One region of the Paenibacillus sp. OAS669 genome, then DNA from elsewhere that is predicted to be linked to it. Evidence: riboswitches for the same ligand, from Rfam matches in the RefSeq annotation. Region 1 holds a riboswitch; each other region holds the start of a gene.
The links. A riboswitch is a leader RNA that binds a small molecule or an ion and turns the genes downstream of it on or off. The one in region 1 is predicted to bind cyclic di-AMP.
Positions count from the first base shown of each region.

Region 2: linked by a shared signal. The riboswitch ahead of GGC63_RS03825 (C40 family peptidase) and the one ahead of GGC63_RS19635 (TrkH family potassium uptake protein) in region 1 are both predicted to bind cyclic di-AMP.
Region 3: linked by a shared signal. The riboswitch ahead of GGC63_RS27930 (hypothetical protein) and the one ahead of GGC63_RS19635 (TrkH family potassium uptake protein) in region 1 are both predicted to bind cyclic di-AMP.

Region 1 is NZ_JADBDR010000008.1:315,046-322,433, forward strand. It holds gene uvrC (excinuclease ABC subunit UvrC) at 1-341, shown strand, start outside; gene GGC63_RS19630 (CPBP family intramembrane glutamic endopeptidase) at 387-2,033, opposite strand; cyclic di-AMP (ydaO/yuaA leader) riboswitch at 2,293-2,440, shown strand; gene GGC63_RS19635 (TrkH family potassium uptake protein) at 2,503-3,855, shown strand; gene GGC63_RS19640 (potassium channel family protein) at 3,872-4,534, shown strand; gene GGC63_RS19645 (cation:proton antiporter) at 4,601-5,875, shown strand; gene GGC63_RS19650 (LysR family transcriptional regulator) at 5,859-6,755, opposite strand; gene GGC63_RS19655 (succinate dehydrogenase cytochrome b558 subunit) at 7,053-7,388, shown strand, end outside.
Region 2 is NZ_JADBDR010000001.1:958,461-965,848, forward strand. It holds gene GGC63_RS03800 (YheC/YheD family protein) at 1-123, opposite strand, end outside; gene GGC63_RS03805 (C40 family peptidase) at 635-1,678, shown strand; gene GGC63_RS03810 (succinylglutamate desuccinylase/aspartoacylase family protein) at 1,762-2,460, opposite strand; gene GGC63_RS03815 (YheC/YheD family protein) at 2,616-3,401, opposite strand; gene GGC63_RS03820 (CapA family protein) at 3,654-4,736, shown strand; gene GGC63_RS03825 (C40 family peptidase) at 4,914-5,465, opposite strand; cyclic di-AMP (ydaO/yuaA leader) riboswitch at 5,471-5,601, opposite strand; gene GGC63_RS03830 (HAD family hydrolase) at 5,887-6,579, opposite strand; gene GGC63_RS35295 (zinc-ribbon domain-containing protein) at 6,875-7,075, shown strand; gene GGC63_RS03840 (hypothetical protein) at 7,212-7,388, shown strand, end outside.
Region 3 is NZ_JADBDR010000016.1:148,427-155,814, forward strand. It holds gene kdpB (potassium-transporting ATPase subunit KdpB) at 1-1,517, opposite strand, end outside; gene kdpA (potassium-transporting ATPase subunit KdpA) at 1,546-3,225, opposite strand; gene kdpF (K(+)-transporting ATPase subunit F) at 3,283-3,360, opposite strand; gene GGC63_RS27930 (hypothetical protein) at 3,487-3,885, opposite strand; cyclic di-AMP (ydaO/yuaA leader) riboswitch at 4,020-4,170, opposite strand; cyclic di-AMP (ydaO/yuaA leader) riboswitch at 4,328-4,521, opposite strand; gene GGC63_RS27935 (VOC family protein) at 4,934-5,365, opposite strand; gene GGC63_RS27940 (YafY family protein) at 5,479-6,300, shown strand; gene GGC63_RS27945 (spore coat protein) at 6,577-7,149, shown strand; gene GGC63_RS27950 (hypothetical protein) at 7,316-7,388, opposite strand, start outside.

The DNA.
Region 1 (7,388 bases):
CCAGGGACAGCCAGGAATTTTATTTGCTCCAGCGGATTCAAGATGAGGTCCATCGCTTTGCGATCACCTTCCATCGGGAGACGCGCGCGAAGTCGATGGTCGTATCGACGCTGGATTCCATTCCAGGCATCGGGGAGAAGCGGCGCAAGGCGCTCTTGAAGCACTTCGGCTCTCTGAAAAAAATTAAAGAAGCCGGCATTGAGGATTTCCGGCCTCTTGGAATCGGGGAAAAGCTGGCTTCGCAAATTTTGCGCTCGCTGAACGGCGAAGCGGAGGAACCGCTGCAAGAAGAAGAAGAGAGCGGTGAAGAATATCAGCAGGAAGCCAACGCCATCGAATAGGTTGGCGGAAGCTTCCAGCTTTTTGACATTATAACCGGGAGGAATCTAATGACTCGTACGGAGAGTCGGAGGGTTCCTCTTTGCTTTGGCATGGAGCCAAGCGACGGCCAGGCCCACCAGCCCTGGGAAGAGGATATAAAAGATGCCGGTGATGAGAAACGGCGTGCCCTTCAAGTCCAGCAGCGACAAGCCCATCAGGATGCTGTCCATCGTTGCGTGAGCGAAGAGTACGGTCATCAAGCCGTATTTCAAAAAGGCATAGCCAAAAATGATTCCGATGATCGTTACCTCAATAAAACGCGTATAGACCGGGTAGATAGGGTACTGCGTATGACTGAGCGCCCAAATCATGCTTGGCAGCAGCACTGCAAGGAACCGGTTGCGTACGAGCTTCATGAAGAAGGCGATGCCGAACAGCCGGTAGATGGCTTCCTCGGATATCGCCGCTGCCCATGCCATTAGAGGAAAAGCCGCGGGCCAAGACATGTTCAGGACGGAATCGGCAGGGTCGTTCACGGACCAGACATCAAAGTATTCGCCCGCTATGAAAAATAGCGTTTGCTGCACGGCCAGGATGAAAATACAGAGCAGATACCCCCGAATCATTGAGCTGCGGATATGCCCCCCAAACGAATCGTCCCTCCAAACGGGCCAGGTAATCCAGCCCTGCCTCTGCCATAGCTGACGTCCCGCCTGAAACGAAAAATAGACGCTGACAGCCATGATAGCAGTAACGATATTAATAAACCAAAGGTTAAACATAGCGCCCCAATCGGAAGGCCCATTGGAATGCATGGTCCGGAATGCCGGAAGCATGTTGAAATTGTTGAAGATATAGATGGCAGCAAAAATGAAGGTTAAAAAGATCCCGCGCCGAAAGGTCCATTCTTTGCGGTATCGAATCATAAGGAATACAGCCGCAGCCGCCATGATGAGAGAAGCTCCGAGACTAATCCGGGTCATCAAGGAAGCATTGTCATTCTGCTGTTCCTTCCATTCGGCAAAGGACTCAGGTATGGAAAACGCCGTATGGAAGGCCGTGACCTTTCCGCCGTCTACCGACAAGCTTAACCTAAGCTTGGCTTCTCCTATTTGTTTGTCTTTACTCTCAAATAGGTAAGGCGTACCGCGACCGTTCGTTACAGGCGGTTCCGGCTCGGTTACCGGATGGATTCTCGTGAAATCGGATAGCGTGTAGCCCTGGTCCTTCAACGTTTGCTCCGCTATCGCCAATGAGTCTCCCAATGAGGCAACAGTCTGCTTTTTGCTCGAGGGAGCGTAGTACGCGTTCCAGCCCATTATATTTAAGTTGGTAAAGTTAACCTCTACGTAATAGGTAGCAAGGTTCGAATTGTCGTTAATTTCCACCTCAAAATAATCGATAGGATAGGCGGCAAAGCGCTTGACATATTCATCGAGCAGCTCCGCTTTTTGCAGATATCCGCTTCGATCGGAATGAGACTGAAACAAGGTGCCGGTACGATAATCGGCCGAGAGCCCGAAGCGCTCCTGAACGAACCGGACGGCCGCCTCTGCTGCCTGCTGCTTCGTAACCGTTGGGAGGGAGGCCTCCTGTACTTGCTCAACCGATTCATCCTGGAGCCAGGAAGAGATGGCGGCGATCGATACATACAAGATAATTCCAAAAAGTGCCAAAATGAGAAGAGGGAAGTCGGTTTGACGTTTTACCATGCCATGTCTCCTTACTTAGAATTAGAAGCTTACATTATGCTTATAAAATGGTGAGGATATGTCATTGTATTCATTAAACTTAGCACACATGCCCGGCCAAAATCCAATGAAATTCAGAGCAAGAAGGGGAAAATCGTTGAAAAGCGAAGCGCCGGCTCTATCAGCTTCATACTAAGTATTCTAATAATCCGATTATTACCCGTTTTCGAGTAAAAGCGACTTTGTGATTACAAGCAAAGCACATTATAATTCATATCAATTGAATAAAAAGCCGAATTTCTTTTTGAAAACGGGGGAACCATGAGTAATAAGGGGTGAATTCGATTCCATTTCGCGAGATGGAATTGATAGGGTACCTGTGCGTCCGAATCCGTCAGCTAACCTCGTAGGCTTTGTTGCAGGAACCTGTATAGGGCATTGGGTTTCCAGTGTCTTTTTTATTGCCTGAAAACCGAAATTGAGGTGAACGATGAAGCCCGTAACCAAAAAAATTCAACTCACACCGCCGCAAATATTAGTTATCGGCTTTGCATTGATTATTCTTGCAGGCGCCATGCTCCTGTCCCTCCCGGTCGCCTCGGCTACAGGCAAGCCCCTGCGCTTTCTGGATGCGTTGTTTACCGCGACATCGGCCACCTGTGTGACAGGGCTCGTCGTTGTGGATACGGGAACGTTTTTTTCGAAATTCGGGCAAATTGTCATCATCTTGCTGATCCAGGTCGGCGGTCTGGGCTTTATGACGATGGCGACCCTGTTTGCTTTTGCGCTAAAAAAGCGAATTTCCTTGAAAGAACGGTTAATCCTGCAGGAAGCGATGAACCAGGGAAGCATGGAAGGGATCGTACGGTTGATCCGCCGGGTCATTCGATACTCACTCACAATTGAACTCGCTGCGGCAGTGATTTTCTCGATTCGATGGTCGTTGGAGCTGGGCCCGGCCAAAGGGATTTATTTTGGCTTCTGGCATGCGATCTCCTTCTTCAACAATGCCGGCTTTGACCTGTTCGGATCGGTCTATGGTCCGTTCACGAGTCTTACCTCATATGTCAATGACCCCGTCGTCAATATCGTTTCAATGGGGCTTATCATTCTGGGAGGTCTTGGGTTTGTAGTCATGTCGGACGTTATGGACTACAGGAACCACCGGCGGCTGTCGCTGCATTCCAAGGTGGTCTTGAGCGCGACAAGCTTGCTTATTCTTATTGGCGCACTCGTCATCTTTATATTTGAATTTACGAATGCCAAAACCTTAGGCTCACTGACGTGGGGAGGCAAGATCTGGGCATCGTTCTTCCAATCGGTAACTCCGCGCACGGCGGGAGCCAATACGGTAGATTTGGGAAGCCTGCGCCAGGCGACGCAGTTTTTCATGATCATCCTGATGTTTATAGGCGCCTCTCCGGGCTCTACCGGGGGCGGGATCAAGACGACCACCTTCACGACGCTGATTGGCGCGATGATAGCTATGGTCCGGGGGAAGGAAGACATTGTCCTGTTTCATTACCGTTTGGGTAAGGACCGTATTTTGAAAGCTATTACGCTTACGATGATCGCCTTGTTTATGGTCATCTTCGTTGCGATGATTTTGTCCACGACGGAAAACCATCCATTCCTGATGATTTTGTTCGAGGTGACCTCCGCCTTCGGCACGGTTGGCTTGACGATGGGAATGACGACGGATTTGACCGATGTCGGCAAAATATTGATTTGCCTGATGATGTTTGCGGGCCGTCTCGGTCCTTTGACGCTGGCATATGCGCTTGGGCCAAAAACGGAAAAAGAATTATACAGATACCCGGAAGGGAAAATAACCATTGGATAGGGGAAAAGTTAAGACAATGAAACGTAGTCAGTATGCAGTGATTGGGCTGGGGAGATTCGGATCGAGTTTGGCCAGGGAGCTGGTGGATCTCGGATACGAGGTTTTGGGCATCGATAAGGATGAGGAAGCCGTAGAGGAGATGAGCGATGTCTTGACGCATGTCGTCGTCGCGGATTCTACGGATGAAGATGTGTTGAAGTCGCTAGGCATGCGTAATTTTGATTGTGCGGTCGTCTCCATCGGGGATGATATTCAGGCAAGCATTTTGACAGCGATCCTGCTCAAGGACCTTGGTGTCAAGATGGTGGTCACGAAGGCGCTCTCCGAGCTTCACGGGAAGGTGCTGAACAAGATCGGCGTTGACCGGGTGATCTTCCCGGAGAGGGATATGGGGATTCGCGTAGCGCATCAGCTGGTTTCACCGAACCTGCTCGATTATATCGAACTGTCCAAAGATTATACCATCGCAGAGCTGTCGGTACCTAAGCGCTTATCCGGCCGGACGCTCAAGGAGCTGGACCCTCGAGCCAAATACGGGTGCAGTGTCGTCGCTATCAATAAGAAGCACGGAGTCATTATTGCTCCGACCGCTGTAGATACGCTGGATGAACAGGACATTATGGTCATCATAGGAACGAACGAGCAGATTGATTTGTTCGAGAGCGAAGTAATCCGTTAGCAAATAATCAGCCGTCACAAGAAATAGAGACGCTGCACATCTGGGACAATGGAGTGACAAAAGAGCATGGCCAACGACGTTTCGGAAATAGTCCATCATATCTTGCTATTATTGGTGCTCATTCTTGGTCTGGGGATGATTTTCGGACGCTTGGCCGGCAAATTGAAGCTGCCTGATGTCGCTTTATTCCTGATCGCGGGCATGATTGTAGGGCAGGGACTGCACTGGGTCTCAGAGACCAGCAGCTCACTGACCAATCAATTCATCTTGACTATCGGCTCCGTGCTCATTTTGTTCGATGGAGGGCGCAACATCCGGCTGTCCGGCCTGAAGAAGGTATGGCTGTCCGTCGCGCTATTGAGCGTGCCGGGCGTGTTGATAACCTGCGGAGTCGTTGCTATGGCGGCTCATTGGCTGCTGGGCATTCCGCTTCTGTATGCCGTATTGCTCGGAGCCATCATTTCTTCCACGGACCCGGCTACGCTTATCCCCGTGTTCAAGCAGGTGACGATCCGTACGAAGGTCCGTGAGACCGTCGAGAGTGAATCGGCCTTCAACGATGCGACAGGCTCCATTCTCACCTTCACGGTGCTGGCTGTCGTCACTGGAAGCCATTCATTCTCTATTGCCGCGAGCATTAAGGAATTTGTGTTGACGGCTGCAGGTGGCATCCTGGTCGGGGGTGTCATTGGCATGGCGTTAGCCTTCGTGACGGCTCATTTGAAGCTGGGCTGGTTCCGCGATTATGCGACTATCGCTCTGGTCGTAACCGCTATAGGCTCCTACTGGATCGGGGATACGCTTCATGTCAGCGGATTTATGGCGACCTTTACGGCAGGACTTGTTTGGGGGAATACGGACGTATTCAAGCTCGACATGAACGACAAGCTTCATGAAATGGGGCATTTTAGCGATAATATGACGGTCATTATGCGGATGCTGATCTTTATCCTGCTCGGCAGCCAGGTCAATTTCCAGGTGATCTGGGCCCACTTGTGGCCAAGCCTGGGCGTCATTGCCGTATTCATGCTGATTGCCAGACCCCTTGCGGTGCTGATTTGTACGCTGCCCGACCGGAGGGCTCAATGGAGCTGGAACGAAATCTTCTTTATGTTCTGGGTCCGCGAAACGGGCGTCATACCGGCGGCGTTGTCAGGCATGGTTGCAGGGCTTGGGGTGCAGCATGCCGACGTCATTGCTTCCGTGACCTTTCTTGCGGTTCTTCTGACTATATTGCTGCAGGCAGGGACGACCGCCTATGTCGCCAAAAGGCTCGGTATCGAGGAGAAAAAGGAGACACCTGGGGACCGGCTGCAATCCAATCCTAAACCGGCTGTTTGAAAAACTCCTTGGCCTTCTCAATAAAGCGCTGCGCCGAAGGATGATGGACGACCTCTTCTGTAAACAACAGGGAGGTCGTTCTTGTCATTTGCTCCAAAGCGGGGATGAAACGCACGACCAGCTCATTATCCTTGACCAGATTGCTTCGCAGATACGATTCCGGCAGCAGCGTCGCTGTTTTGCAGGTGGAGACCAGGCGGATGATGGCCTCGAAGGAGTCGATCTCCATTTTGACGTCCGGCTGAATCGCGTAGCGATGGAACATTTCATCCATTAGGATGCGGTACCAGGTGCCCCGGGAGAATAAGATCATAGGCAGCTCATGCAGGTCGCCTATTTCAATAGAAGCTTTATCTACGAACGGATGCCCGAGCGGCAGGACTAGGCATAAATGATCGTCGAACAGCGGCACGCATTTGAGGCCCGGATGCTCGATTTTGGAAGCGACGAGACCGATGTCGACCTTCCTCTCCTTGACCATGGGAACGATCTCATGCGTTTTGCCGGTAACGGCTTTAATGTCGGTATTCGGGTAGTTCTTCGTATAGATGGTGATAAGGTCAGGCAAGGTAGACTGCAGTGTCGTCAGGCTTGCCCCTATAATGATGCTCGCGGGCTTGACGGTCGTCTTGAATTCCTCGATCGAGCGCATCAGCTTCCTTTCCAGATGACGCTGCTCAATGGCGTGCTCATAGACAATTTGGCCTGCACGGGTAATCTCAAGCCGCTTTCCTTTGCGGATAAAGAGGTCCACGCCCAGCTCCTCTTCAAGCCTCATGATTTTACGGGAAAGTGCGGGCTGAGAAATGTTGAGCACCTGAGATGCTTTATTCAAGCTTTCCAACTCCACGACCTTAGCAAAAATATCGATATTTTCCAGCAAAATAGTCCCTTCTTTCAAATAAAATGTCCCTTTTGTGATTAAGCTCATTGTATATGTCAAAACTGAATAAGAGTTTATAAAAAATCGGCACTTCCATTATAAGCGATAATGGAGTACTATGGTGTGTGTCACGTATTGTTCACATTTTTTCGGCTGGACTGCATAAAAATTTGTCGATACATGGAAAATAGGCGTAGCGATTCATGTTGACGCTTGTTTCCTGCGGGAGTACAATGAAAAATGGTTTGTCAAGATGTGAACAACTACATACTTTTGAGGGGGGAATGGATTTCAATGTTTCGTAATTCGTATTTTTCACGCAAGCTGCATTCCTTGCTAGGTGTTATCCCGGTCGGTTTCTTCCTGATCGAGCACCTGCTGACGAACTACTCCGCGACCCATGGTCCGGCGAAGTTCATGGAACATGTGAATTGGCTGCATGAATTACCTTTAGTACTGCTTTTGGAAATTGTAGGGATATGGCTTCCGCTGTTGTACCATGCGGTGTACGGCTTGTACGTCGCTTACACGGCGAAAAACAACGTATCCAACTACGGTTACTTCCGTAACCAAATGTTTTTCTTGCAGAGGGTTACCGGTGTTATTACCTTCTTGTTCGTAGCGTTCCAC
Region 2 (7,388 bases), on a different contig from region 1:
TTTCAGAGGAGTATGAAAGGGAATCTTCCATTTTTTCGCTATGGCTTCACTAAGTTTGATAGTCGAACCTTCTGAAGAGACGCCGGAGCTTTGAATTTGTACCTTTACTTTTGTTCTTTTCATGAGAAACCCCTTCCCAGCATCGACTTGCCATAAAGACAGCATTATGCTTGGAACATAACAAACGAACTACTTCATCATATGTGGGCTTTTTCTCCTTGGTGAAAGATTCCGTGCCTTCTCTCCGGATAAAGATTCCCTGCGTCAATTTCCACGCTGCCATTTTACATTTAAACCCATATATAGATGACACATCCCAGAAGTTTCCGCTTGAAATAAGATGGATGGAAATATATAGATGTGTTAATTTATGACAACGCTTTCCTTCCATAATCTCTCCCTCCCGGATACCCTTGGAAGCACTAAACCCGCGCCGTATAAGGAAATGAAGCCCTTTAATGAGAAAATAAAGACCCATTTCCAGCAGCTTTCACCGATTCGGTATTTCCAAATAAATACATCCGTCAGCCGCTTGGCTATATCTACCAGTGAAATGGTTGGACAACCCTTGTTATGATGGTTAAGTAACCCATATTAGGAGAGGTTATGGAACTAAGAGAAGGAGATGGTAATATTGAAGAAAAGAATTATTGGTTTAACGTTAGCAATGTCCCTGGGAATTACAGGAATAGCTTCCGCTAATGCAAGTTATACCACTTCCGAAGCCATTGCCAAATACAACAAGTACATTAATGCGGACAGTTATGTAAAAGATGAATTGTATAATGTAGCGGATTTCCGCAGCAAGTATGCGAATGTCTCTGGTTCTCTCGCTTATCAAATCGTTGACAGAGCCATCTGGTATATGGAAAACGGATACTTCGTTTATGGGCACGGAAACGATGCTTATGGAAAATACGGCTATGAAGATTGCTCCGGCTTCACTCGACTCGTATACGGTGATTTCGGCTTTAACATTACGGGCACATCCGCTAACTATGATTCCGTTGGAACCAAGGTAGCAGGGGTGGGCAAGAAAAAAGTGAATGGAAAATGGCAGCTGACCGGCATTGAGAACCTGCGGATCGGCGATATTCTAACCTGGCAGGAGAAAGACCATATTTCCCACGTTGCCATCTACATGGGGACCAATCGCGACGGTCAGCCGGTCGTTCTCGGAACCCGGGATGACGGTAATCCTACCGGCCTTGGTACCATCGACAGCTGGTCCTACTGGTGGGGAGAGAACTTCCATTCCGCTAGGCGCGTAGTGCCTGACGCAGGCTTTACCGGCATGGCAGGACATAAAATCAATCCTCCAGTGATTCCAAGCTCTTATGTACTCCCGCCTCAAAAAAAGGTTCCTGCTTGGACTGGGCCTAATACCGGATCTAACTCAGGATCTAATTCCGGCTCTAATTCGGGCTCCGGACAACAGCCGCAGCCAACTCCGCCGGCTGAAAATACACAGAAGAAGGAATACGTCGTTACCAAGAACGGATGGGTTTCCTTCAAAGCCTCTGCAAGCTCGAGCTCAGCTACGGTAGGACGTTTGGAGCTGGGGCAAAAAGCGGAACTGATCAAGAAAGCCAACCAATACTGGTATCAAGTAAAATGGAATGGCAAAACGGTTTACATAACGACTAACACCAAATATACACAGGTTGTAAAACAATAGGTTCAACTTTCTTTCAGCCCTCATTCCATCATTTCACACAGCCCTGCGAAGCGCCGCTTAAACCCAAGCGGCGCTTTCTTTTGTCAGGATTCATCCCCTGTTTTGATTAAACCCGCTTCTTTTAATATGCTGCTCACTATTTTCATTTGGTATCGGATACGTTCTTCGAGGGGCAATCTGATTCCCGTTTCTACTGTTATGGCCTTGGCATGCAGCAAACGGTACGCGGCTGAACGGCCCGAACCGGGCAATTTGCGCTGAAGGAGAGAGAACCGTCTCGATCTCCTCTTGATGGATGGATTTATTCGTCGAATGATTCTTTTGGCGGCTGGAATGACCTTGCTTCCCGGATTGACGATTAAGGTTTGTCCCAATGCCTTCGGTTGGATTCGGAACAACCCGTTCGCTTCATGCAAATCCACGTACCAATCCGGACCCTGCTCTCGTGCAAGCCGGAACACCGCTCTAGAGAGCGGATGACGGGCACGCCTTTTGCCATAGCGTCTCGGGAACGTCCGGTTCAGATCCGGAACTCCCCTTATACGCCGCCGAACAGCGATACGATTGACAATAGGAATAATAATCAACCTTCCGCTACGGATATGGATAACATCGCTTCGAAGCTGTTCTAGCAGCTTCTTCGCAGAGAGAAAGCCTGCCCGTTCTGTCCCTTGAACACCTGCCGTTATCATAACCGTGCTTCCCTGCAGCTCTCCGTCGATAATGTAATAAGGCGTCTCGAACTTACTGTTCTTCGCCAGCACATGCTTACTGATTCTCATACTTGTCACCTTCGGATATTGTACAATACGTTGCGGCGGAAGCCGTTGATAGGGACAAATGAACCAACCTGTCTGCATTAGACGGATTAAAAAAAGAAAGCTCCTCTGTCGTTATGACAAAAGAAGCTTTCTTCCCTAACGGTCTTTGTTCCGGTTTAACGCCGTGACGCTTTCGTAAGCGCCGCGGCCCTAAGATGCCGGACAGATTTGACGATATTTCCATACAGATACGGATTGGCATGGTACCTAAATAACTGATATTGAGGCTTGGTATTGGCCTCGAGCAGCCAAATTTTGTGACTTTTATCAATGGCAATGTCCAGTCCCAGCTCCGTAATGTTCGGATAATGCTTCTTCATGGCTCTGGCAATGGTAAAGGATAGCTTCTTGATCCGTTCATCCCACTGGGGGGCGTCCTTTCTTCCGATGCCAAGCGTAAGAGACAGGGCCTGGTGCAGCCGGATGGGCTTTCCGCCGCTGCTGTGGTTTGTAACGAATTGATTTTTGGCCGCTACCTTCCCCATGATTCCAAAAAATCTCCACCTGTTATTAGGTCCGATATGGAGCAGCACCCGGAAATCTACCGGGCTTCCTTTAATCCTGATCAAATCTATCCCTTGCTGAACAATATAGCTTTTGCCCTCCGTCAGCTTATTCAGCTTGTGGGAGGCATCATTTACGTTACGGTATCTGTAGGTCTTTGCAGCTGTCCTGACGATGCAGGCTCCGCCTTCTTCCCGTGATACCTTGATAATGCCTTGTCCCCTCATTCCAAGATCCGGTTTGAGAAAAAGGACCGTATGCTTTTCGATCATTTGAATGAACGTGTCCGCAGAAAACATCTCCGTCTCCGGCAATAGGGAGCGAAGCGCATCTTCACTCCAAAGCGCCTCGTGCTTCAACCATTTTCCGCCGGGATACTTAAGCAAATTTCCTTTCACTGTAGGATCTCCTCCGTGTGATGAGCAGCGGTTGAACGCCAATACATACAACCAGCAATATGACGTTACTTATACTATTCGGCTCCAAAGCAAAGAGTACCTGGCCTGTATCCATATAGGACTGCACACTTTACCTCTAAAAATGGGCTTATAAAGCAAAGACAGATCCAACGGCAGGCTCATATGATATTATGCGGTTCCACTCTTCGAGGGCCCGGCAGACGATTATTTCAACAGAAACGGGGATGGGTCATGAGTACGGACATTACGATCGCCGCGGTCGGAGATTTTTTAATGAAATATCGACTTATTGGCAGCGCCAGAGTCACCGGAGAGAAGCGTTATTCCTTTGACGAGATATTTGAACCGGTTGCTCCCTATTTGCGTGATGCGGATCTAACCATCGGAAATCTTGAAACCACTTTTTCAGGCCCGGAGATCGGGTACACCGTATCGCGAAGAAGCGCCAAAACCGGTTGGCCGCTGTTCAATTGTCCCGATTCCTTTGCGAGCACTTTGAAAAGGCTGGGATTCGACGTACTGACAACGGCAAACAACCATTGTATGGATTGCGGCATTAACGGACTGAAACGAACCCTTAAGGTGCTTGACTCCAAGGGGTTGTCGCATACGGGAACTTTCCGCACGCACAAAGATTCTCAGCAGCTATTGATTAAAAATGTCAAAGGAATCAAAATCGGTATTTTGTCCTATACTAAAACAACCAACCGAATCCCGGTACCAAGCGGTCAATCCTGGGCCGTCAATCGGATTAGTCCAAGCAAAATCATATCCGATATCCGAAGGCTAAAGTCGAGATCGGTGGATCTTATTATCGTATGCATGCACTTCGGAAGAGAATACAGCAAGTATCCGAATGAGGAGCAGAAGCGCTACTTCCAACTACTGTTCAAGCACGGCGCCGATATTATTCTCGGGGCGCATTCCCATGTCATCCAACCGGCTATTTTCCAGGAATCCAGGGATATTACCGGGGTCAAGAAAAAAAGGTACGCCGCTTATTCCTTGGGGAATTTCGTTTCCACCCGATTATACGGAAACGATCATACGCTGACCGGTCTTATTAACCGTCTTCATATTCGAAAGCATGACGATGGAAGAGTACAGATCGTTCAGGCCGATTTTATCCCTACTTGGACTCGCAGCACCAAGATTAAAGGACGTACCGCTTTTCGGGTCGTTCCATTATTAAACACGCTGGAAAAGCATCCAAACCGGAATGGAAACGAAGCGGAGCGCATGTCAAAAATGGTCCATCACTTAAAAAAACATATCCCCAGATACCATCATCAATCGGACTTTAAAATTCTTTAACGCTAGAATCTCACAGTGATGCCTTGTCTCCACAGCGGATTCCGGAACATTGCAGGGATCATCGAACTTATACAGCTGTAAATATGGAAAAAACCTTCCAAGCGGACCGTTTTCCGGGTCCAGGCTTGGAAGGCTTTTATTATTTTATATTCAGGCTAGATTAAGGTACGTGCCCTATTATTTAATTACTCTTCTAGCGAACATAAATTTGTTTTTGTAGTAGCTCGAGTTAATATCCGAAATTTTCACGTCGGATTTGCTGTTGATGTTGTGAATCATTTTACCGTTACCGATATAGATCCCGACGTGGCCTACGTCTTTCATGCTTTTCGAGCTTCCAATGTTACCGAAGAACAGCAGGTCGCCCTTTTGCAGGTTCTTGTAGGAAGTGATTTTTGTTCCTACTTGGGCTTGATGGTCATCGTCTCTATCAACTAGAGTAACTCCAATGTTAGCGAGCTTATAAACGAGAGCCGTAAAACCGGAGCAGTCCGTTTTATATGGAGCGTGGGCCTCTTGGCGTTGTGTCCACGGAACATACTGAACTTTACCCTGCAGAGAAAGCGCCGTTTTAACAACCTTGTCCCGTTTAGCGGCAACAGATAATGTGGACGCCTTGGTGCTCGATACGGTAGATGTTGTTGCGGGAGCTGCGGATACTCCAGTTACACCGATAATCGGGCTAAGTGCCAAAGCACTTGTCAAAACAATTTTCATCAAACGATTCAAAATAAACCTCTCCTTTTTTCGGCCTGCGAGGTTAGCTGACGGATTCGGGTCAAAGGTCAATCACCCTGCCGCTGATGCGGCTTCACCCCAAAGATTGGTTCCCCCGTGCTTCTATTAGCTTCGGCCTTTATTATGATTTTGCCCTATATAACCCAAGCGGCGTTGAAACCGCGTTTCTGGTTTTTTGAGCCACTCTAGTGTAGCATGGGCACCTGGCTATTTCATGGTGCAAATTATTCCATCGGCATACCTGAGCAGCCAGAAAAAGTAGAGGATTGTAAAATATTTCAGCTTGCATAGGGGTTATTCCGCGAAAAAACAGACTTTGGATGTAAATGAAAGGGAGACCGAAATTCCGGCCTCCCCATTAATTTCCTATGAAATTGACAGCTCCAAGTGCAACCTTTTTGAAATTGATGTTTTATCGGGACTGCTGCAGCGAAGTCTGAAGCAGAGAGAACAGCTCACTAAAGCTGCCGATTTGCTCATGGGCTCCCTCCAGCTCCCCTTCTTTACGGAAACCGGCATAATCGCAGCCGATAACCGTTAACCCGTTCTCAAGACCCGCTTCCACATCAGAGGAACGATCCCCGACCATCCAGGCCGTCTTTACGTTATAGGTTTCCAACAGCATGCGGACCAGATCCACCTTGGAACGGGTTCTGAATTCTCCGGCACTGTATAAACCTTCGAATAAAGGTCCCAGCCCTTTATGCTGAATAACATTTTTCACATAAGACTCCAGCCCATTGCTCGCTACGAACAGGCGAACGCCTTGCTCATGCAGCGCCTTCAGCGTATCCGCAACTCCATCGTACAGCCGCCCTTCCCCGCGCAGCAGACCCTGAATTTGATAGTCCAGCAGCAATTCATCCGCTCTGCGGTGCACCTGAACATCCGTATCCGGCATCACCCGCTGCCATATATGCTCGAGCAGCATCCCCAGGCTCCCCAATATTTCGCTCTCCGGCGGCGTAGGTCCCGAATAGGCTCCTTCAGCCCTCAGCTGGTCAAATGTGGCATGGTAAGCCGGCAGAAGCAGCGTTTCCGTCTGGAACAAAGTTCCGTCCAAATCAAATATCATCGCTTCCGGCTTGGATAAAGTCGGTTTCATGGTTAACTCCTCCGAATGCTGTTTTCTTTTTATACATGATCATTGTCAAACGAGGCTTTCCTAAGCATTAAGCTCATAGGGAAGTCATTGCGGACGTGTAAAGGATCCTTTAGACATCATAATTCCAATAATCTCCACGTGTCAATGCAGCCTTGTGAATCCGAGCAATTCATCTCACTTTAAGCATATTTATTGTTTATCAATCCATTCTGGATATGGATGGAACGATGGTTGAACCATACATATGTAATGAAGCGCCTAGTTAACAAAATCCATCAGATTGCGGGTGATGCAAATGGTGAAATTTTGTTCAAAATGTAATGAAAAGATGAGTGACGGAGACATTGTCTGTAAGTATTGCGGAACCTTCTTAAGCTCAACGGATCAAGCCGCATCCCCACCTGACCAAAAAAGCAGCTCTAAAGCGGGTACTATCACATGGATCATTATCATTGTTCTAATCATCGCCGCTATCATATATTATTTTGCCAAATAGAAACTTTGGATTTTGGGCGGCGGTGCCGCTCTCTTTTTTTATGCATGACAAATGCCTATTTCTCTAGGTCAAGTATCACGATTTGTCTCCCGAGCATACATTGTTGGTATCAAAACAAGCAAAGGAGACTATGGCAATGGCTTATATTCCCTATACTTATCCAACCGTTGTGACGGTTCCTATCGGTACCTACAGCACTTGGAGTTACCCATACGGGGGCTGGTATGGCGGCGGTTGGCCGGGAGGTTGGCATGGCGGCTGGCACGGCGGTCATGGCGGTTGGCACGGAGGCTGGCATGGAGACCATGGTGGT
Region 3 (7,388 bases), on a different contig from region 1:
TCCCGGCGGATCACCGCTATTTTATCCTCCGGCTTGCTCTCGGCGATAAAATCATCCACTCCCGCTTCACGGGCAATGGTCGCCGCCGTCAGCGGATTATCCCCGGTACACATGATGGTCTTGATCCCCATCCTGCGCAGTTCTTCAAAGCGCTCCTTCATGCCCGGCTTCACAGTATCCTTCAAATAAATCAGCCCGTACAGCCGTTGATCTACCGCCACCGCCAGAGGTGTACCCCCTTCCGAGGCAATGGCGTTGCTCTTGCTCTCCAAATCCGCCGGGATGATGCCGCCTTGAGCGATGACCCACTGCTTCACCGCATCGACTGCCCCCTTGCGAACCTTGCGTCCATCCGCCAGATCGATACCGCTCATTCGGGTTTCCGCTTTGAATTCGATGAATTCGCCGCCTTCTCCAAGCGCTTCGTCATAGCTTAGGCCCTGCTTCTTCATCCATTCCAGCACGGACCGGCCTTCGGGGGTTTCATCCTTTATGGAGCTGACAGCCGCCCATCCGGCCAAGTCTTCTATACGTTCCGACCCGATTGGCAGCATATCGCTTGCCATGCGGTTCCCGTAAGTGATCGTTCCTGTTTTATCAAGGATCATCGTATTGATGTCCCCGGCTGCTTCTACCGCTTTGCCCGACATAGCCAACACATTGAATTGGGTAACCCGGTCCATACCGGCAATCCCTATGGCCGACAGCAAGCCTCCGATCGTTGTCGGAATCAGACACACGAGCAATGCGATTAACACCGGAATCTCCAGGCGAATCTCCAAATAGCCCGCGATAGGTGCCAAGGTCACGACAACGATCAGAAAAATAAGTGTCAAGCTGGTCAGCAAAGTATTCAATGCCAGCTCATTAGGCGTCTTCTGACGCTGGGCGCCCTCGACCAGCGATATCATCCGGTCTATGAACGATTCGCCGGGATCGCTCGTAATCCGCACTTTGATTTTGTCGCTGACGACGCGTGTTCCGCCGGTGACGGAGCTGAAATCTCCGCCGGCTTCTTTGATGACGGGAGCGGATTCCCCTGTAATCGCCGATTCATCGACCGAAGCCAGCCCTTCGATGACCTCGCCGTCACCCGGAATCATTTCGCCTTGGGACACGACGACCAGGTCCCCCTTGCGCAGCTGGGTAGAAGGCACCACCTTGATACCGGAGCCGTTATTCACGATTTTGTTTGCCGTAATTTCCTGCTTGGTTTTTTTGAGAGAGTCGGCTTGCGCCTTCCCTCTCCCCTCCGCCAGCGCTTCCGCGAAATTTGCAAACAGTACGGTGAATAATAAAATAACGAATACGGTAAAATTGAAGCCTACACTGTTCTCCGTTCCAAAGTAGCCAGGAAACACGGTCATAAGCAGCACGACCAAGGTGCCCGCTTCTACAACGAACATGACGGGATTTTTCATCATCACAACCGGACTCAGCTTCAAGAAGCTATCTTTAACGGCATTCATGACGATCGCCGAATTGAGCATCGATTTCCGATGCTGGTTTGCATTCATCTTGCTCATACAGTTTCGCCTCTCCTATTTAACGAATCGTTACATGTTCTGCGATAGGCCCCAGCACGATGGCCGGCAGGAACGTCAACGCCCCGATAATCAATACCGTACCTACCAGAATTCCTACGAACAAACGGTTATCCGTTCTGAACGTGCCGATGGTCTCGGGTACCCATTGCTTGCGTACAAGGGAACCCGCCACCCCCAAGAGGGCAATCATCGATATATAACGACCGAACAGCATGACGATACCGGTGGATATATTCCAGAACGGCGTATTATCGCCTAAGCCTTCAAATCCTGACCCGTTATTGGCGGCCGAGGAGGTATACTCATACAAAACCTGCGATATCCCGTGATAGCCCGGATTTGATATAGCTGCCCTGCCTAACTCCGTTGCCAGTGCAAGAGCCGTGGGCATCAGAATAATGAAAGGATGCGCCAGAATCGCTATAGCAATCAGCTTCATTTCACGCGGCTCGATCTTTTTGCCGAGAAACTCCGGTGTACGTCCCACCATCAAACCGGCCAGAAATACTGCAAGAATGGCATACATCAGCATATTGATCAGTCCTACGCCTTTCCCGCCGAATACGCAGTTCAGCATCATCAGAGCGAGCGGTGTGATTCCGCCGAGCGGCGTCAGCGTATCGTGCATATTATCGACTGAGCCGGTTGTCGCCGCCGTCGTTACCGTTGTAAACAGCGCTGATTGCGCGATACCGAAGCGGACCTCTTTCCCCTCCATACTGCCCTGCGAAGCGTCGATTCCCAGCTTGTTCATCAGCGGGTTCCCCGCCGATTCCGCTGTATAGACGAGTGACAGAAACAGTAGGAACAAAATCATCATCGCCGAGAATAGAACCCAGCCCTGCTTCCGATTGCGTGCAAACCGTCCGTACGTGTACGGAAGGGCAGCCGCCAAAGACCACATTGACAAAATTTCAAGCACATTCGTCAAACCGCTCGGATTTTCAAAGGGATGAGCCGAGTTGACTCCGGAAAAGCCGCCTCCGTTCGTTCCCAGATGCTTGATGGATTCCAGCGAAGCTACAGGCCCGATAGCGATTTGCTGCCGGCTTCCCTCCAACGTGTTGACGCTTAAGGTCGGCTGCAGCGTTTGCGGCACATGAAGCGCTACAAGCACCATCGTGACCCCAATAGCGAGCGGGAAAAATACCCGGATATGCGCTTTGACAAAGTCTTCAAAAAAGTTTCCAATCGTCTCTCCCTTGCTCGTGATTCCGCGTATAAAAGCAATAGCTGCGCACAGCCCCGTCGCCGCCGAGGTGAACATCATCATCGTAATGACAGCCATTTGCGAGAAGTAGGATAACCCCGACTCCCCGCTGTAATGCTGCAGATTCGTGTTGGTCATAAAGCTGATGACCGTATTGAACGACAGCGTTTCTTCCATATTATCAATACCATTCGGGTTCAGCGGCAAATCGTTTTGAACCCGAAGGATGAGATAGCCGATTGCCACAAAGACGATATTCGTCAGGATGAAGCTTAGAGCATACGTCTTCCAGGTCATCCCTTGGCGGTTCTTCAGCCCTGTTACCGCATAGATTGCCTTCTCCACAGGAGCAAACCAGGTATCCGTACGATTGCCTTCATTGGAAAAGACGTGATATAAATAGGTCCCTAATGGTTTGACCAGCAGGACTAGAATGACAATCACGACGGTGATTTGCAATATTCCCATTGTCGTTTCCTCCTATGAATGCTGTCTTCGTCTGCTGAGCTTTCCTGAATGAAAGGCTCAGAATTTTTCCGGATGAATCAGGGCATAAGCCAAATAAATGAAGAGAAGCACGGTGATGGCAGCGATAACCATCATGATCTTTCGCCTCCTGTCTCCTCAACGACCCGATTGCACCAAGACAAAAAGCCGTAAAACAAAAGGTACGTTACTGCCAGCAGTACTACCATATATACATCCTGCATAGGAATGCCTCCGTCCGCATTAATTCATCAAGAAAGATACATCATGGCTTGAAGTATGAATGACATGGTCAGCTCCCAGACCTTTATAGACAAGCCGCGGATTCATATTATGCGTCACCACGCAAATTTCTTTGGATGTCCAGGTCCTGCATATTTGAATGAAGCGGCAGCACAAGTTCAAGGAGCTTTCAAATAAAAAGACTTTACCGATCGGAAGGTCAGGCAATAGCCATGACTCGCATTCCGACGTATCGATCCAAATCGTATGCTTTACGCCCAAGCTCTCTAGTCGCTCCTGCTCTGCCCGGCTGTTCGTAATTGCTGCGAACGGAATGCCTTTGGACAGCAGCAGCCGGATAAATCCTTCCCCGGTTTTGTTGGGCGCCGATACAAGAATAAATTCTTGAGCGGCGTTCATCTTCACATTCCTCCTAATCTCTCAAGAGAAGGCAGCAGGATCAGGGCACAAAAAAAGAAGCCTGCGAAAAGAGGTGAACTCTTCTCGCGGCTTCTTAAAGCACAGCCATAGCTGTACCTAAGCACACGATCATCGTTGCCTCTCTCGATACGCTTACGAGGTTAGCTGCCGGATTCGGGCGTGAGAGTCGCCCTACCTGAAATTTCAGGATTCACCCCATGAGCCGGTAAGCTCGTTGGTTCCCCCGTTCCTTACTTAGCACTAAGGATTCAGCGATACATTGCAAGGTCATATTCATCAAGTTTTATGGAAACATTCCATATCGTTTTTCAATAGAAAACGCAAGAAGACCACAGAGGCTTAAGCCCTGTGGTCGTTAATAGCGATCACAAGCTTCATCATCCTCTCTCCATAGACCCTTTGAACTTCTGCATAGCGAAGTTAGAAGTCTGTTCCACGCTGACGAGGTTAGCTGTCGGATTCGGGCGGTGAGAGTCGCCCTACCGGCAGGCGCAAGCTAGCTTTGCACCCTTCGGATTCACCCCAAGCGATATGCGGACGGCTCTCACACCGAACGGATATCACTGTGTTGGTTCCCCCGCTTTCCTATAGAAGGAAATTAAGCGATCAGAATTTGGAAACATTGTTTTTTCAAATCATGAATTGTATATTACGCCAGTTGCCCTTAACTGTAAAGAACACTTGGGAGACTTGTGCGATGAAATTACACCAACGGCCAGGATGGCAACGCTTACTTTACATGCGATCTCCAGATAACTGCTTCCTGCTCACTCTATCTCCATTTTTCACAAATTGATTCCCTTTGATTTCCTGCGCTTCGGCACCCTCTTTATCCAAAATGCACTGAGCTAAAGCCAACCGTTTTTCTCTGCAATGCTGATTGCGTCAATCCGGTTTTTGGCTTCGAGCTTTTGCTGAAAGAACAAAATGTAGTTCCCACGCAGCAGCTTACACGGTAAAATTATACAGGATCATCAATTATTCATAAAAGAACCGGGGATTCCTCCCCGGTCAAAACCTTTTATTTTCAGCTCCAACTGCTCGTTGTATCATTCATGAAGAACTGGAACGTAATGTTAAAACGATCTTTCACTATTCCGAAGCACGGACTGAATTCAGTTTCCTGCAGCGGGAATATCACTTGCCCTTTTTCACTCAATTTAGTAAACATTTCTTTAATCTCGTTTTGCTGCGTCGCTGTAATGCAAATATTCACCTGATCTCCGATTACATAAGGTTGCCCCGGAAAGATATCAGCGACCATCAAATCATTTTCACCGGTTTGCAGCACGGCATGGGAAATGCGGGTTTTCACCTCTTCAGGTAAACCATCGGCATCCTTGCCTTCCCCGTACGTAGTTTTGAACAGTAATTTCGAGTTCAACGCTTCCTGGTAAAACTGAATTGCTTCCGCAGCTTGTCCATCCAGCATAATAAACGACGTTGAGCGCATTGACATTCCAACATCTCCTTTTAAATGAAATTGTCCAATTTTGGTTGTTTTGGACTTGATTAGCGTCATATCGCACAATAGTGACAATACTTGTCGCAATACACGAAATGGAGTTTATAATGGCAAAGTCCAAACGACTGATCGAGATTATGATGATCATCAACAAAAAGAAGTCTTTCAACGCCAAAGAGCTTGCCGATGAATTTGGAGTTTCCACGCGGACGATTATGCGGGATATGCAGGAGTTGAGCGCGCTGGGGGTTCCTTTTTATTCGGAGGTTGGTCAGCATGGGGGATATAAGATGCTTAACGAGAGAATGCTGCCCTTTTCCAGCCATGCATTGAGGCACTACGAGAATCTTCCTTTTAAGGCGGAAACAGATTCCGTGTTGCGGAAGTTTTACTCTTATATGACGGAAGATATTCGGGACCGTATCGACCGGATGCGGAAACGATTTGATCTGGTTACGCCGATGAGACATGCAAGCACGCCTTATTTGAGCTTATTGCTGGATGCTGCGATCGATCAAAAAGTGGTGCGCATGGAGTACGAATCGAAACAGCATAAGCGGTTAAGAGATGTCCAGCCGATCGGAATTTATGCCAGCAATGGGTTTTGGTATTGTCCGGCCTATTGCTTTCACCGCCAAGAAATTCGCTTGTTTCGCTGTGACCGGGTTAGATCTGTTGAACTTTCCGAACTGAAAGCGATCGATTTGACGCAAGTGCATACAGGAAACTGGGAGTCTTACATGGAAGAGGAAAGTCCGGCAATGGAGCTTTATGTTGAGCTTACGGCAACAGGGGTGCAGAGATGCCAATCCGAAATGTGGCCGGCACACAAATTGCAAATTCATGTTAGAGAAGACGGCACAGGATGGCTGGACGATCAAATCCCCACAACCAGCCTTCCATTTTTCGGTCAATTTTTTATTGGATAGGGTATGGATGCAAAGGTAAAAGCGCCAGACGAACTGATCCATGTTATGAGGGAAATGCTGGGCAAACTAATGGAGCAATATCGGTAAAGATTGTCCAACACGAAGGACCCCTTAGCGTATTATTTCGTTAAAATGTTGGAATCAGGATGGAAGGGGCCCCTGCCGCCAATTGTCTTATGAGGAAATGATTTTTTGCATTTCATGCATAGGAATGGGTTGAAGTGAAAGAATATACGGGTATTCCAAAAATATGCACAGAGAGGGTTGACCCGACCGATGCAATTAGGCGCACACGAAGCCTATGAGCTTAACGAATTGCTGCTCAGCTGCACCAATTCCATCAACAGTATGGCATTGTTCCTAAATCAAGCACGCGATCCTCAATTGAGAGATATGATCGCAAGACATTATTCCGCCCACATTCAGGACTATAACATGAAGGTCGAGTTCGCCAGTCAAGCGTCCGGGTCCAGGGACCAGCTGAATGTTCCCCCGCTCCATATGCAAATGGGCGCTCCCGCTCCTCACATGATGGTTAACCCGGTTACACCGCAGGTAAAGCTGCAGCAGCTCGATGACCGAGCCATCGCTACCTCCTACCTGCTTACGTTGAAGCGCTCTGGAAGAGACTATGCTTGGGCCGCCTTCGAATGCTCGACACCTCAGCTGCGGGCGTTTCTCGAAGACGCCTTCCGGATGTGCTCCCATCAAGCCTTTGAGGTTTGGAGCTTCATGGCCTCCCGCGGCTGGTATCCGGTCATTATGGCCCCTCAGCAAACGATGCAAACCATCGGCGGAATTTACCAGGAAGTCCCTTATCAGCAGCCCATGAACGTGTATCAGCAATAAGCATTGCCGCGCGCTAATCACTGGCGCACATCAAACAACTCTCCCCGCACTTATCGCAGGGAGAGTTGTGTTTTGTTATCGTTTGATCTAGTTTGGTACCGCCGAACTATACGCTGTCTATAGTCCGCCATAATAATCTTGAGGACGACCCTCATGTCTTCAAATTTTACTGGCCGTCCTTGATTTCCGTTATCGTAAAAGTGCCGTATCCGTTCATAATCGTGCCACCATTCATCCAG